2 regions of the Stenotrophomonas sp. YJH_SMC_91 genome follow, and region 1 is predicted to be linked to the other one. Evidence: riboswitches for the same ligand, from Rfam matches in the RefSeq annotation. Region 1 holds a riboswitch; the other holds the start of a gene.
The links. A riboswitch is a leader RNA that binds a small molecule or an ion and turns the genes downstream of it on or off. The one in region 1 is predicted to bind thiamine pyrophosphate.
Positions count from the first base shown of each region.

Region 2: another riboswitch for thiamine pyrophosphate. It lies ahead of thiC (phosphomethylpyrimidine synthase ThiC); the one in region 1 lies ahead of AC5P5X_RS12020 (TonB-dependent receptor).

Region 1 covers NZ_JCAFRT010000008.1:128,764-135,345, forward strand. The annotation lists gene AC5P5X_RS12010 (hypothetical protein) at 1-188, shown strand, start outside; gene pnuC (nicotinamide riboside transporter PnuC) at 293-862, opposite strand; gene AC5P5X_RS12020 (TonB-dependent receptor) at 871-3,060, opposite strand; TPP riboswitch at 3,131-3,226, opposite strand; gene AC5P5X_RS12025 (phosphotransferase enzyme family protein) at 3,350-4,474, opposite strand; gene AC5P5X_RS12030 (glycine zipper 2TM domain-containing protein) at 4,600-5,007, opposite strand; gene AC5P5X_RS12035 (peptidoglycan-binding protein) at 5,254-6,582, opposite strand, start outside.
Region 2 covers NZ_JCAFRT010000001.1:32,193-38,774, reverse strand. The annotation lists gene AC5P5X_RS00155 (winged helix-turn-helix domain-containing protein) at 1-292, opposite strand, end outside; gene AC5P5X_RS00150 (ion channel) at 562-1,233, opposite strand; gene thiC (phosphomethylpyrimidine synthase ThiC) at 1,373-3,217, opposite strand; TPP riboswitch at 3,300-3,400, opposite strand; gene AC5P5X_RS00140 (BCCT family transporter) at 3,621-5,198, shown strand; gene ggt (gamma-glutamyltransferase) at 5,747-6,582, opposite strand, start outside.

The DNA.
Region 1 (6,582 bases):
CGACGCCGCTACCGGTGAGCGTGTGGATCGCGGCGGATGGCCGCATCTCGAAGCTGGAATTCGACAGCCTGGGCGATGCCCAGGTCGACGCCGACCTGCGCGCGACCCTGCAGAGTGCACCCCTGCAGGCCGCGCCACCGGCCGACATGCGCCAGCCGCTGCGGCTGGGTTTGGTGCTTACCCAGTAGATCCACGCCATGCGTGGATGTTCTGGGTAGATGCCGACCTTGGTCGGCACGCACGCCAACCAAGGTTGGCGACTACCGGTAGCCCAGCCACGCATGGCGTGGCTCTACTGCGTTGCCACCTGTGGCTCGCGAGCGGCGGCGCTCCATGCGCGCAGGCCGAACACGGCCAGGCCGAGGAAGAACACGTACAGCGCGGCGGTCACGTGCAGCGACTTGAACAGGTACGCACCCACATAGACCACGTCCACTGCGATCCACACCCACCAGCAGGCCACGTGGCGGCGGGCCTGCCACCATTGCCCGACCAGGCTCAGACCGGTCAGCAGCGCATCCAACCACGGCAGGGCAGCGTCGGTGAAGCTGTGCATGGCTGCACCCAGCGCCACGCCACCGCACAGGCCGATGGCCAGGTCGCGCAGCAGCGTGCCGCGTGCCAGCGGCACGATGCGGATGCTGCCCTCATCGGCGGCATGCTGTCGCCAGTTGAGCCAGCCATAGACCAGGAAACCACCGAAGGCGATCTGCAGCAGGGTGTCCGAGTACAGCTTGGCCTCGGCGAACACCAGGCCATACAGCGCCACCGACAGCAGGCCCACCGGCCACGCCGCCAGCCGGCGCCGGGCCATCAGCCAGACGCCGAGGATGCTGCACAGTGCGGCGGTCCACTCGAGCATCACGCCGCTCACAGCGCGAACGTCACCGACAGGCGGGCCTGTCGCGGTGCGCCGGGGAACAGGTAGTAGTCACCGCCGCTGCTGCCGGTATCGCGCCAGTAGAAGCGGTTGAACACGTTGTCCACCGACAGGTTCCAGGTCACCGCGCGTTCGTGCAGGCGATGCTGGAAACGCAGGCCGGCATCGAACACCGAGTGGTCCGGTGCGCGTACGCCGCCGTCGGCGCGGGCCACGTTGGCACCGGCATAGCGCCAGCCGCCGGTCACATCCAGGCCCTGCACGAACGGGAGCGCATAGGCCAGGTGCACGCTGGCGCGCACCTTCGGCACGTTCACCAGCTGATGGCCTTCATAGGCCGGGGTGCCGGTGTCGCGCGCGCGCGCCTGCAGCACGCTGGCGCTGGCCACGATCTGCAGTGCGTCGGTCAGCTGGCCGTTGGCGGTCAGCTCCAGGCCGGTGTGGGTCTGCGTGCCTTCCTCGACGAAGGTGTAGCCGACGTCGCTGCTGTCGGGCTTGGCGTACTGGTACGGCTGCGAAATGCGGAACACGGCCGCGCCCAGGGTCAGCGCTTCGACCGGCACGTACTTCACGCCCACTTCCAGCTGCCGCGACTGCACCGACGGCAGGAAGGTGTCGGCGTTGCTGGTCCAGAACGGCGCTTCCTGGCCCAGCGAAATGCCGCGCACGTAGCTGGCATAGGCATTGAGCTGGTCGGTGGCCTTCCACACCACCGCAGTCTGCGGCAGGAAGCGCGACAGGCGGCTGTGCCGCTGCGGGGTGCCACGCTTGTCGTAGGCGCGCTCATCGAGGCGCACGAAGCGGCCACCGGCCAGCCACTGCCAGTCATCGCCGAAGCTGATCCGGTCCAGCGCGAAGAACGCGGTCTGGCGGCTGTCCAGGCGCCGTGCGGACGGTCCCGGCATCTTCGGCGACGGCGCGAATACCGGCACCGGTGCTTCGTGGATGTTGGTGGTGCCGACGTACTCGTTGACGCTCGGGCGCTTGTCCACGGTGCGCCGGAAGTAGTCGGCACCGACGGTCAGCTCATGGCCGACGCTGCCGGTCTCGAAGCGGCCACGCAGCTCGGCACGGGCCTGCTGGTTGCGACGGGTGTCGTCCGGGCTGCGGTAGTCGTAGACGTCATAGTCGCCGTTGGGCGCGAAGTAGTTGCCCGGCACGCTGCCATCGGCGCACAGCACGGCGTAGTAGCAGCCGTAGGCGAAGGCGACGTTGTCATCGATCACCGAACGGCTGTGGCCGACCGAGATGCGCGACTGCCAGGCCTCGTTGAAGTCGTAGGTATGCAGCGCGGTGATGTTGGTGCTGGCGATATCCACCGGGCGCTGCCACGGCTGGTAACCCAGCAGGTGTTCGCGGTCGACGCCACGCGGCAGGTCGCGTGCGCCCAGCAGTTGGTAGCCGGACACCGAACGCTGCGAGCTGGTCTGGTAATTGGCATCCACTTCCAGCTTGCCGCGCTCGCCAATGAGCCAGTCGGCGGCCAGCGAGTAGAAGTTGCGGCGACCGTCGGCGTGCTCGATATAGGAGTTGCTGGAATCCCATGCGGCATTCAGGCGCAGGCCGAAACGCGGGGTGATCCAGTGGCCGACATCGACGGCGACGTAGCGCGAGCCTTCCGAATCGGTACCGAGCGTGGCAGTGCGCACTTCGGCCGGGCGCTTGCCGATGTAGTTGATGATGCCGCCGGGCGCCATCACGCCTGCGGCCAGGCCGGCTTCACCCTTGAGGATCTCCACCGACTGCACGTTCTCCAGCGCCAGGCGCTGTTCGCCGGCGATGGACAGGCCGTTGAAGCGGTAGCCGGTGGCGGCGTCCAGGGCAAAGCCACGGATGGCGACGTTCTGGTAGTAACCCACCGGCGCATACGCATCACCCAGCGAGGCATCGTTGCTGGCCAGCTCGGACAGCGAACGCACCTGGCGACGGTCCAGGTAATCGCGCTCAAGCACGTTCACCGAGGCCGGCGTGTCCTTCCAGCTGCCGCCACCGAAGGCGTTCACGCGTGAGGTATCGGCCTTCGGTTTGCCGGCCTGCACGCGTACCGCCGCCAGTTCGGTGGGCGAGCGCTCGGCGCCGGTGGTAGCCGCATCAGGGGACGCATCGGCCTCGCTGGCGTGCAGTGGCAGCGCAGCGCAGAGGGCGAGGGAGAGCAGGGTGGGGCGCAGGCAGCGGTTCATTCGGTTCGTCTTCGGACAACAAGGGAGACGAAGCGACGGCGCGCAGGTGCACCGGCCCATGATGGGGGTGTGGCTGCGGCTCAAAGCTCCCTACGCCGGTGCAAACCGGATCAGGTTCCAAGGGACTCTCTCAGCCTGGCAGATCCAGGCACCCCCGCTTCAGGTGACCATTTCACTACAAATGGTACGGATTTGCGAGCCGGCGTCCTTCAGGCTGCGGGGTCCAGGCTGCGGGGTCAGATCCCTTTCCGCAGGAAAGGGATCTGACCCCAATGGTGCGCCAACCGGGTCACGCCGCCGCGTGCAGCGCCTGCAGCAGTGCCTGTCCCGGCGCGCTGTGGAACCACGCCGGATGCCCCAGCATGAAGGGCTGCCACGCGACGTCGGCATTGGCGGTCGAGCCGGTGACGCCTTCGAAGTACTCCACTTCGGACAGTGCGAAGTCGAAATGGACCATCGGCAGCAGGTCGGCCAGCAGGTGCACGCGTGCCGCCGACAGCGGCAGCACCTGGCGGTAGCCGTCGAGCAGGGCCAGCGCGATATCGATGCGCACCGCCTCCATGCCGCGCTCCAGTTCCAGCCACGCCACCGCGTTGCGCTCGATCGCCGTGGCGAGGTCGAACAGCGCACTGGTGGGCGAGGCCAGGCCGAAATCCAGCACGGTACTGATCTGCCCATCGCGCCACAGCAGGTTGGAAACGTGCCAGTCGTTGTGCGCCCACAATCGTGGCTCATCGCGCAGGCGCTCGGCCAGGCCGGCATGCCACGGCAGCACATCGCGCTGCAGCTGCGCTTCCCATGGAATGCGCGCGAGATAGCGGGCCAGCCCGGGACGCTCGTGCAGCCCTGCCTTGATGGCCGCGATCGGATCGTCGGCACGGATCAGATCGTCGCGCGCGACCAGCACATGGGTGCTGCGTTGGGGCGCGTGGTAGCTGGCGGCGGCCCGGTGCAGCTGCGCGAGTGTGCGCCCGGCTTCGCGGGCCTGCGCGACATCGGTCAGCAGCGACCACGACACGGCGTCGCGGTACAGGTCCTCGCCGACGCCGATCGCATGCAGCTCGAACGTCCATTCGCCATGTTCGGCCGCCGTGTGGCCATCGGCCGCTGGCAGCACCTTCACCACCGGTACGCCCGCTGCGGCGAGATGGGCGATGAAGTGGTGCTCTTCTTCCAGGCAGGCCGCACTGCGCACGCTGTGGTGATGGCGCTTGACGAACACCGCGCCGTTCGCGCCGTTGACGATGGCGGCAGCCGACAGCGGCCGCGGGCTGTGCCAGTGCGGTTGGCTGCGCTCGTCCAGCTGCGGGTAGTGCTGGCGCAGCCACGCGATGTCCGCCGCGCTGATCGGTGGCCAGTCGGCAGCGACCTCGTCGTTGTTGAGGCCCTGCACGCGGTGGGAGGAAGAAGTCATGCCGCAGCCCCAGTGGGGAAAGTCACATCCAAGGCTGCGCATTCAACGCCATGCACGCGGCCAACGCAAACGGGCGGGTCATCGACCCGCCCGTCCGTGCATCGGCATGGGAGATGCCGCGCTGCTTACCAGCCGCGATGGCGACCGCGGTCGTGGTAGTAGCGGTTGTCGTAGTAGCGCTCGCGCTGCCAGCGACGGTCATCACCGCGGTCGTAGTAGCCGCTGCGGTAGTAGCCACGGTCGTAACGGCGATCGTAGCGATCGTCGTAACGGCGATTGTCGTAGTAACGACGGTCGCGGCGGTCGGAGGTGGTCAGGTTGCCGATCGCGCCGCCGGCCACGGCGCCGCCGACGGTGGCAGCGGGATCACCGTTGGAGAGCAGGTTGCCGGCCACGCCACCGACCACGGCGCCGACCAGGGTGCGCTTGTCCTTCCTCGACATCGCGCTGGCATCGCTGACCACGGCGACACCGGCCACCAGTGCCAGGGCCATCGCCAGACCACGGAAGCTGAGTGTGGAAGTACTGAGCATGTTCGTTCTCCTGTGAGGTGCATGCCACGCTGGGCAGGGAGGGCGCGGGGCGCCCCGGCTGCCGTGGTGTCCACGCTGGCGTTCCAACATTGCCGGAACATTGCCTCGTCCACCGTGCGGCTTGCGCATTCATCTAGCGGCAGGCGGCATGAAGCAAGGCTGAAAGCGGCCTCGGCCGCTCAGCTGGCAGAAAGGGAAAAGGCCACGCGGACGTGGCCCTCCCTTCTCTGCCAAGGCGTTGCGGGCTTAGACGCCCATCGCCTTCTGTGCCTGCCGGGCCTGTTCCTGCTGGGCGTCCTGCTGCTGGTGCAGCACGTTAGGCGCGCCCTGCACGGCACCGCTGCTGAGCGCGATGCTCTGCTCGCTGGCGGCTCGGGCCTCCACCGCCACGCGGCTGGCCGCCGGGTCACCGATCGTGCCCTGCACGGCAAACAGGCGTTCACCGTTCGGGCTGGGCACCACCGAGTCGATGCGCTGCAGGCCGGCGGCATGCGCCTCCTTGGTCAGGGCCGCGGCGGCGCTTTCCAGCGCGTGGCGATCCTTGAAGGTGCCGGCCGGCAACAGTTCCAGACCCTTGCTGGCCTGGATGAAGAGCGGATTGCGCGGGTGCCGTTCGTCGTTCAGCAGCGGGCGCTCGCGGGCTTCCTTGATGGCCTCCAGCGTCTTCGCCCCGACAATGCCGTCGGCCACCAGGCCGTTGTCCTTCTGCAGCTGGCGCACCGCCGCGTCGGTGTTGCGGCCGAAGCGGCCATCCTCGACCAGCGGCTTGCCGTCGGCACCGACGTAGCCCAGGTGGCCCAGCTGTTCCTGCACTTTGCGCACGCCTTCGCTGTGCGCGCCCTGCTTGTACAGTTCGGCGTGCGGCGTGGCAGCGGCCTTGTGCTCGGCGGCAGGCTTGCCCTGGGCCTGCTCGTGCGACGGGGTGCGGTTTTCCAGCAGGTCGCGCGCCTTGGACAGTGGATCGGAGGCGTACAGCTTCCAGTTCGGGTGGTCCTTCACCTGCTTGAGGTAGTCCTCGACCGGCATGGTGTGCACGCCCTTGCTGCCGGAGGACTGGCTGATCAGCAGCTTGTCGGTGGTGGGGTCGCGCACTACCATCACGATGTGGTCGATGCCGTTCCAGTGCTCGTGGCGGGTCCTGGCCGTATCCAGGCCGATGATCATGCCTTCCTTCAGCGCACCGGGCTTGAGGATCGCGTCGCGGTCCAGCAGCACGCCGGACTGGTCGAATGCCTTGCGCACGATGCCGCCGGAACCCAGGTTGCCCAGGTCGATGCGATCGGCCTTGCTGAAGACCGCATGCCCGGCCTTCTGGTTGATCTCGTCCATGGTGCGGTTCTGCAGCGTGCCGACCCAGCCGGAACAGTCGATGTAACCCTGCTCCACGTTCTTGCCGGTCTTGCCCGGTACGTACAGCGCGTGACCCGGAATGTTGATCGCGTACTTCACGTGGTCGTACTTCACGCCGGCCTCGTAGGCGGCCTGCAGTTCGATGCCCGGTTTCGGTGTGGCAGCCGCCGTTGCGGTTGCCGCCAGCGTGGCTGCACCCGCCGCCACGGCTGCGCTGGCCTGTGC
Region 2 (6,582 bases), on a different contig from region 1:
CCTGGCCATTGTCGTCGTCGTTGGCGAACGCCTTGCGCAGCTGGGTGACGGCCTGGGTCAGCACGTCATTGGTCGGCAACGTATCGGGCCAGACCTCGGCAAACAGCTCTTCACGGGTGACCACGCGCCCAGGCTGCCGCATCAACACGCGAAGTACGCCCAGCGCTTTCGGCGTCAGCCGCCGCGGACGGCGCGCGCCTTCAACCTCGACCTCACGCGAGGACAAGGTAATGACACAGTCGCCGACCTGCACGCGGTCGGCGTCAATGGGCGTGAGTTCGCTGCTGTTCATTTTCCGCTATACAGTAGGGACGGGACCTGGGCAGGGCTCACCAGCAATACCGTCCCCACCGTCCCTGGACAGGGCCATCGAAAAGCCAGATTCCGCACAAAGCATCGGCGCATACCGCAAAAACACTAACGCCCCCGGATATTAGCCTAAGCCGGTTACCCCGCCTATGACGGGGTCGACACTCAGGCTCTCTCTCGCCGACGCATTCACATAATCTGCATCACCATTCGCGCCCTTTTGGGCGCGAAATTTTTATCTGGCGTTCATTTTCACATGCGCCGAAGCATGGTCAATCCGACCAGACGCGACACCACAAGGCCGATATACATGACGCCTGCGAACTGTTCGAGCATCACCAGGGCCCGTGCCTGCGGGTGCAACGGCACGACGTCACTCAATCCAACTCCGGACAACAAGCTGAAGCTCAGATAAAGCAGCTCCATCCAACTGCGCTCGGGGCCAGCCGTCGCACCCTGGAAACTGCCTGGATACCACTGTTGGCACACCGCGAATGCAAAGGCGAACCCCCAGGCCAGCAGGGTGAAGGTTGCCCCGGCCGCGAACAGTTCGTCGCGTGTTACTCGATGGTCCTGCAGCATGTAGGCGATCAATGCCCCGGCCGTATAGAAGTACAGCAGGCTTTCCAGCAGCTGCGCGGTGGTCAGCAGCGCACTGCGGTCCAGCAGGGCGCCAGCCAGCGAGAACACCACCGATGGAATGGCCAGCAGCAATGCCAGCCACGTGCCCAGCGGACTGCGCTGGACCACCCACAGCGCCAGGCCGAGTACCGCCATGCCGACCATGCCCAGCGCCGCCCGGCCAGCGGCGGTGTCATCGAGGGCGGGATACAACAGCACCGCGATCAACTGGGCGGCCAGGAGCCAGGCCGAAGGATGGCGGCGGGCGATGGCCAGCCAGCGGGTGGTCGTGGCAACGGGCATGGCGTCCTTTCCCCTGGGCGATGCGCGGAGGATAGCCGGGCGCGGCGTGATGAACGGTAGTGCCGGCCATTGGCCAGCACTCTCCCCGGTCCCGTGCACGACGGAATGCCGGCCGGCGGCCGGCACTACCCGTTACCCGTCACCCCTGGCGGTAGACCTCGGCCCCGCCAGCACGGAACTCCTGCGACTTCTCCTTCATGCCGGCCTCGGCGTAGTCGCGCACGTCCTGGGTGATCTTCATCGAACAGAAGTGCGGTCCGCACATCGAGCAGAAGTGGGCCAGCTTGTGCGCGTCCTTCGGCAACGTCTCGTCGTGGAATTCCTTGGCCTTTTCCGGATCCAGGCCCAGGTGGAACTGGTCTTCCCAGCGGAACTCGAAGCGCGCCTTGCTCAGCGCGTTGTCGCGTACCTGTGCGCCCGGATGCCCCTTGGCCAGGTCGGCCGCGTGCGCGGCAATGCGGTAAGCCATGATGCCGTCGCGCACGTCCTGGCGGTTGGGCAGGCCCAGGTGCTCCTTCGGCGTCACGTAGCAGAGCATGGCCGTGCCAAACCAGCCGATCATCGCCGCGCCGATCGCACTGGTGATGTGGTCGTAGCCCGGCGCGATGTCGGTCGTCAGCGGCCCCAGCGTGTAGAACGGCGCTTCGCCGCATTCGCGCAGCTGCTTGTCCATGTTTTCCTTGATCAGCTGCATCGGCACGTGGCCGGGGCCTTCGATCATGGTCTGCACATCGTGTTTCCAGGCGATCTTCGTCAGTTCACCCAGCGTTTCCAGTTCGCCGAACTGCGCCGCGTCGTTGGCATCAGCGATGCAACCCGGGCGCAGGCCGTCGCCCAGCGAGAAGGTCACGTCGTAGGCCTTCATGATTTCGCAGATGTCTTCGAAATGCGTGTAGAGGAAGTTCTCCTTGTGGTGCGCCAGGCACCACTTGGCCATGATCGAGCCGCCGCGGCTGACGATGCCGGTAACACGCTTGGCGGTAAGCGGCACGTAGCGCAGCAGCACGCCAGCGTGGATGGTGAAGTAGTCCACGCCCTGCTCGGCCTGCTCGATCAGGGTGTCGCGGAAGATCTCCCAGGTCAGTGCCTCGGCGCGGCCGTCAACCTTCTCCAGGGCCTGGTAGATCGGCACGGTACCGATCGCAACCGGCGAGTTGCGGATGATCCATTCGCGCGTCTCGTGGATGTGCTTGCCGGTGGACAGGTCCATCACCGTGTCACCGCCCCAGCGGATCGCCCACACCAGCTTCTCCACTTCCTCGGCGATGCCGGAAGACACCGCACTGTTGCCGATGTTGGCGTTGATCTTGGTCAGGAAATTGCGGCCGATGATCATCGGCTCGCTTTCCGGGTGGTTGATGTTGTTGGGCAGCACCGCACGGCCACGGGCGATTTCGTCGCGCACGAACTCCGGGGTGATGATCTTCTGGATCGACGCGCCGAACGCCTCGCCCGGGTGCTGCTGCAGCAGGCCGGCATCGCGGATCGCGTCCAGGCGCTGGTTCTCGCGGATGGCGACGAATTCCATTTCCGGCGTGATGATGCCGCGGCGCGCGTAATGCATCTGGGTGACGTTGGCACCGGCACGTGCACGGCGTGGCAGGCTGCGCGCGGGGAAACGCACCGCGTCAAGCTTCGGGTCATGCTCGCGATCGCGACCGAACGAAGAACTCAGTCCTTCGAGCTGCTCGGTATCACCGCGCTCTTCCACCCAGCCGCGACGCAGTGCCGGCAAACCGGCGGAAAGATCGATGCGCACCTCCGGGTCGGTGTACGGGCCCGACGTGTCGTAAACGGTCACCGGCGCATTCTCTTCGCCGCCGAACAGCGTCGGCGTACGGGTCAGCGCGATCTCGCGCATCGGCACCTGCAGATCCGGGCGTGAACCGGGCACGTGGATCTTGCGCGAGCCGGGAATGGGCCGGGTCACGGATGCGGAGAGTTGCTGGGCCTGTTGCTGCAGGGCGGAGAGCTGTGCGTTCATCGGGCATCGTCCAGGAAGGTCAGGGACGAAGCGGCGGCGCACGGCACCCGCGCACGGACGGTCCTTGGGCGGAGTCCGGGCACGGCTGCATTGCAAAGCTTCCCTACGCCGGTATGAGCCGGATCAGGTTCCAAGGGACTGTCTCAACCGTGGCCACATGGCCCGGTACCCCCGCTTCTTGGTGCGCATTAGAGCATAGACCGCCCGCCTCCGGGACCAGGTCGCCATTCGTTAACGGAACCATGACGTCGCGTTCAGTAACGTGCACGCCATCGCGTTGCTGAGATCGATGCGTTCCCCGCCGCCTTCGCGGCCCCTGCCCGGTCCGTGCTGCATGCCGCCGGCCCTTCGCCGCAAGCTCTGCTCGCTCCCCTCAATCCCCCTTGATCGGAGAAGCTCCTTCATGGTGTTTCGCGTTTCCATCGCACTGGTTCTGCTGCTGGTGCTGCTCGCCGGTATCGCCCCCGGCCCCTTCAACACCGTGGTCCAGTCGATGCTGGCGGAAGTCATCCGCAGTGTCGGCTGGCTGTACCTGCTGGTGGTGTTCCTGGCGCTGGTGTTCCTGATGTACCTGGCGTTCGGCCGCTTCGGCAACCTGCGCATCGGCGGCGAGGACGCCGAACCCGAGTTCTCGCGTGCCAGCTGGATGTCGATGCTGTTCGCCGCCGGCATGGGCATCGGCCTGGTGTTCTGGGGTGCGGCCGAGCCCATCTCGCATTTCAGCAAGCCGCCGGAAGGCCTGGCGCCGCAAAGCCTGGATGCGGCGCGCGCATCGATGCGCTATGCGTTCTTCCACTGGGGCCTGCACCCGTGGGCGATCTACGCACTGATCGGCCTGGCGATGGCCTGGTTCCAGTTCAACCGCAATGGACGCGGCCTGGTCAGCGACATGCTGCAGCCGATCATCGGCCGCCACCATCGCGGCTGGATCGGTCGGGTGGTCAACATCGCCGCCGTAGTTGCCACCGCGATCGGTGTCGCCACCACGCTCGGCTTCGGCACCATCCAGATTGCTGCCGGTATCGAACGCGTCTTCAGCGTGCAGGCTACCGTCGCCGTGCAGATGACCATCATTGCCGTCGCCTTCGTGTTGTACATGGCCTCCACCGCCAGTGGCGTGGAGCGAGGTGTGAAGTGGCTGTCCAACTTCAACCTGGCGTTGGCTGCCCTGCTGGCAGCCATCCTGCTGGTGCTGGGGCCGACCGGCTTCATCTTCGATACGTTCACCACCACGCTGGGCTCCTACCTCAACCAGCTGGTGACGATGAGCCTGCGCATGTCACCGTTCTCCGGCAGCACCTGGGTGGCGGACTGGACGATCTTCTACTGGGCCTGGTGGATCTCGTGGGCGCCGTTCGTGGGATCGTTCATTGCGCGCATCTCGCGCGGCCGCAGCGTTCGCGAGTTCGTGATCGGCGTCGTGCTCGCACCGACGCTGCTGGGCTTCTTCTGGTTCGCGGTGTTCGGCGGCACTGCGTTGTGGGCACAGATCTTCGGCCACGCCGATCTGGTGCAGGCGCTTGGCAATGGCTACGAGACGGTGTTGTTCACACTGTTCGACAGCATGCCGCTACCGTTGTTGCTGTCGTGCATCGCGCTGGTGCTGCTGATGATCTTCTTCGTGACCTCGGCCGATTCGGCGGTCCTGGTGCTGGCCAGCATGTCCACCGACGAGGCTGGCGACCCACCGTTGAAGCGCAAGCTGGCCTGGGGCATTGCGGTGGCACTGATCGCAGCGGCGTTGCTGCTGGCCGGAGGCCTGGACGCGCTGCAGGGCATGATCACGATCGCGGCATTGCCATTCGCGCTGCTGATGGTGCTGGTGATGGTGTCGCTGTACCGGGTGCTGGACCAGGAGTACACGCGCGAGCGGCGGCAGGCGCAGCGCCAGCGGCACATGATTGATGCGTGGATCGCACGCGAGATGGCGGCGCAGGAGGAGACGCAGGCCGAGGCAGCGCGCGCGCACGATCAGGATTGAGGGTGTTTTGCAGCCTGCGGCTGCACCGCTTTTTCAGGCAAGGGCCAAGGTCAAATTCAAAGGCGGCTCTGGATTGCTGCTGGTTGGGTGGGGCGGTGTGGGTGGGCAGGACACGCCGTGAACCCATCCATGGGGGCTCGATGGCGCCATCCATGGCGCCAACGGTCCTGCCCACCCACACCACCCCACCCCCGACAGTTTCCCGGTAACGGTTGGTTTTCCACGCTTTGCGTGGAAGAGGTGTATCGGAAAACAAGAAGGGGTCGGATCCGTTTTCCTGCGGAAAACGGATCCGACCCCAATACACAGCGCGCGGCTGTTGCCGTTGCCTTTGCTCTTGCTCTTCTTTTTTTCTTTTCCTGCGGTGACGGCCACGGAAACTGTCCGTGGCCGGGCGGGTGGGTTGGCTGGGGGCGTGAGCCGCATGGATGCGGCGACCGAGCTTACATGGACGTACTTGCAGCGGCCCCCAGACAATCCACCCGCCCGGCCAAGCCCCGTATCACTGCCACCACCGCAGAGGGGGCTCAGCCCGTTGGCCGGGAAACTCAGTACCCCGCCGCCTGCCCATCCTTGCGACTCTCCGAAGCTCCGTAATAAACCCCGCTCTCGGGATCGCGCATGATCGCCTGGTACCCGCCATAAGGCCCATCGGCGAACACGATGCGATGCCCCTTGCGCATCAGCGCACGCACCGTCTCGTAGGGGAAGCCGGTCTCCAGATTCACTTCGCCGCCATCGGTCATCGCCGTGGCCTGACCCGTCGGTTCAGTCGAGCCTTCGTGCTGGATGCGCGGCGCATCACCGGCTTCCTGCAGGTTCATCCCGAAATCCACCAGGTTCATCACGATCTGCGCATGGCCCTGCGGCTGCATCGCGCCGCCCATCACGCCGAAGCTGGCATACGGCTTGCCGCCCTTGGTGATGAACCCCGGAATGATGGTCTGGAATGGACGCTTGCCCGGCGCGTAGCCGTTGGGATGGTTCTTCTGCAGCACGAACATCTCGCCACGGTCCTGCAGGATGAAACCCAGACCGGGCGGTGCCATGCCGCTGCCCATGCCACGGTAGTTGGACTGGATCAGCGAAACCATCATGCCGTCGGCGTCGGCCACGGTCATGTAGATCGTGTCGCCCTCCTCCAGCTGCTTCGGCGTGCCCGGCTGCACTTCCTTCAACGCCTTGTCCATCGAAATCAGCGCGCGGCGCTGCGCGGCGTACTCCTTGGAGATGAGCTTCTGCACCGGCGCCGGCTGGAACGCCATGTCGGCGTAGAAGCGTGCACGGTCGGCGAAGGCCAGCTTCTTCGCTTCGACAAACAGGTGCACGTGTTCCGGTGAACCGAACGGGATCTTCGAGAAGTCGTAGCCTTCCAGCACATTGA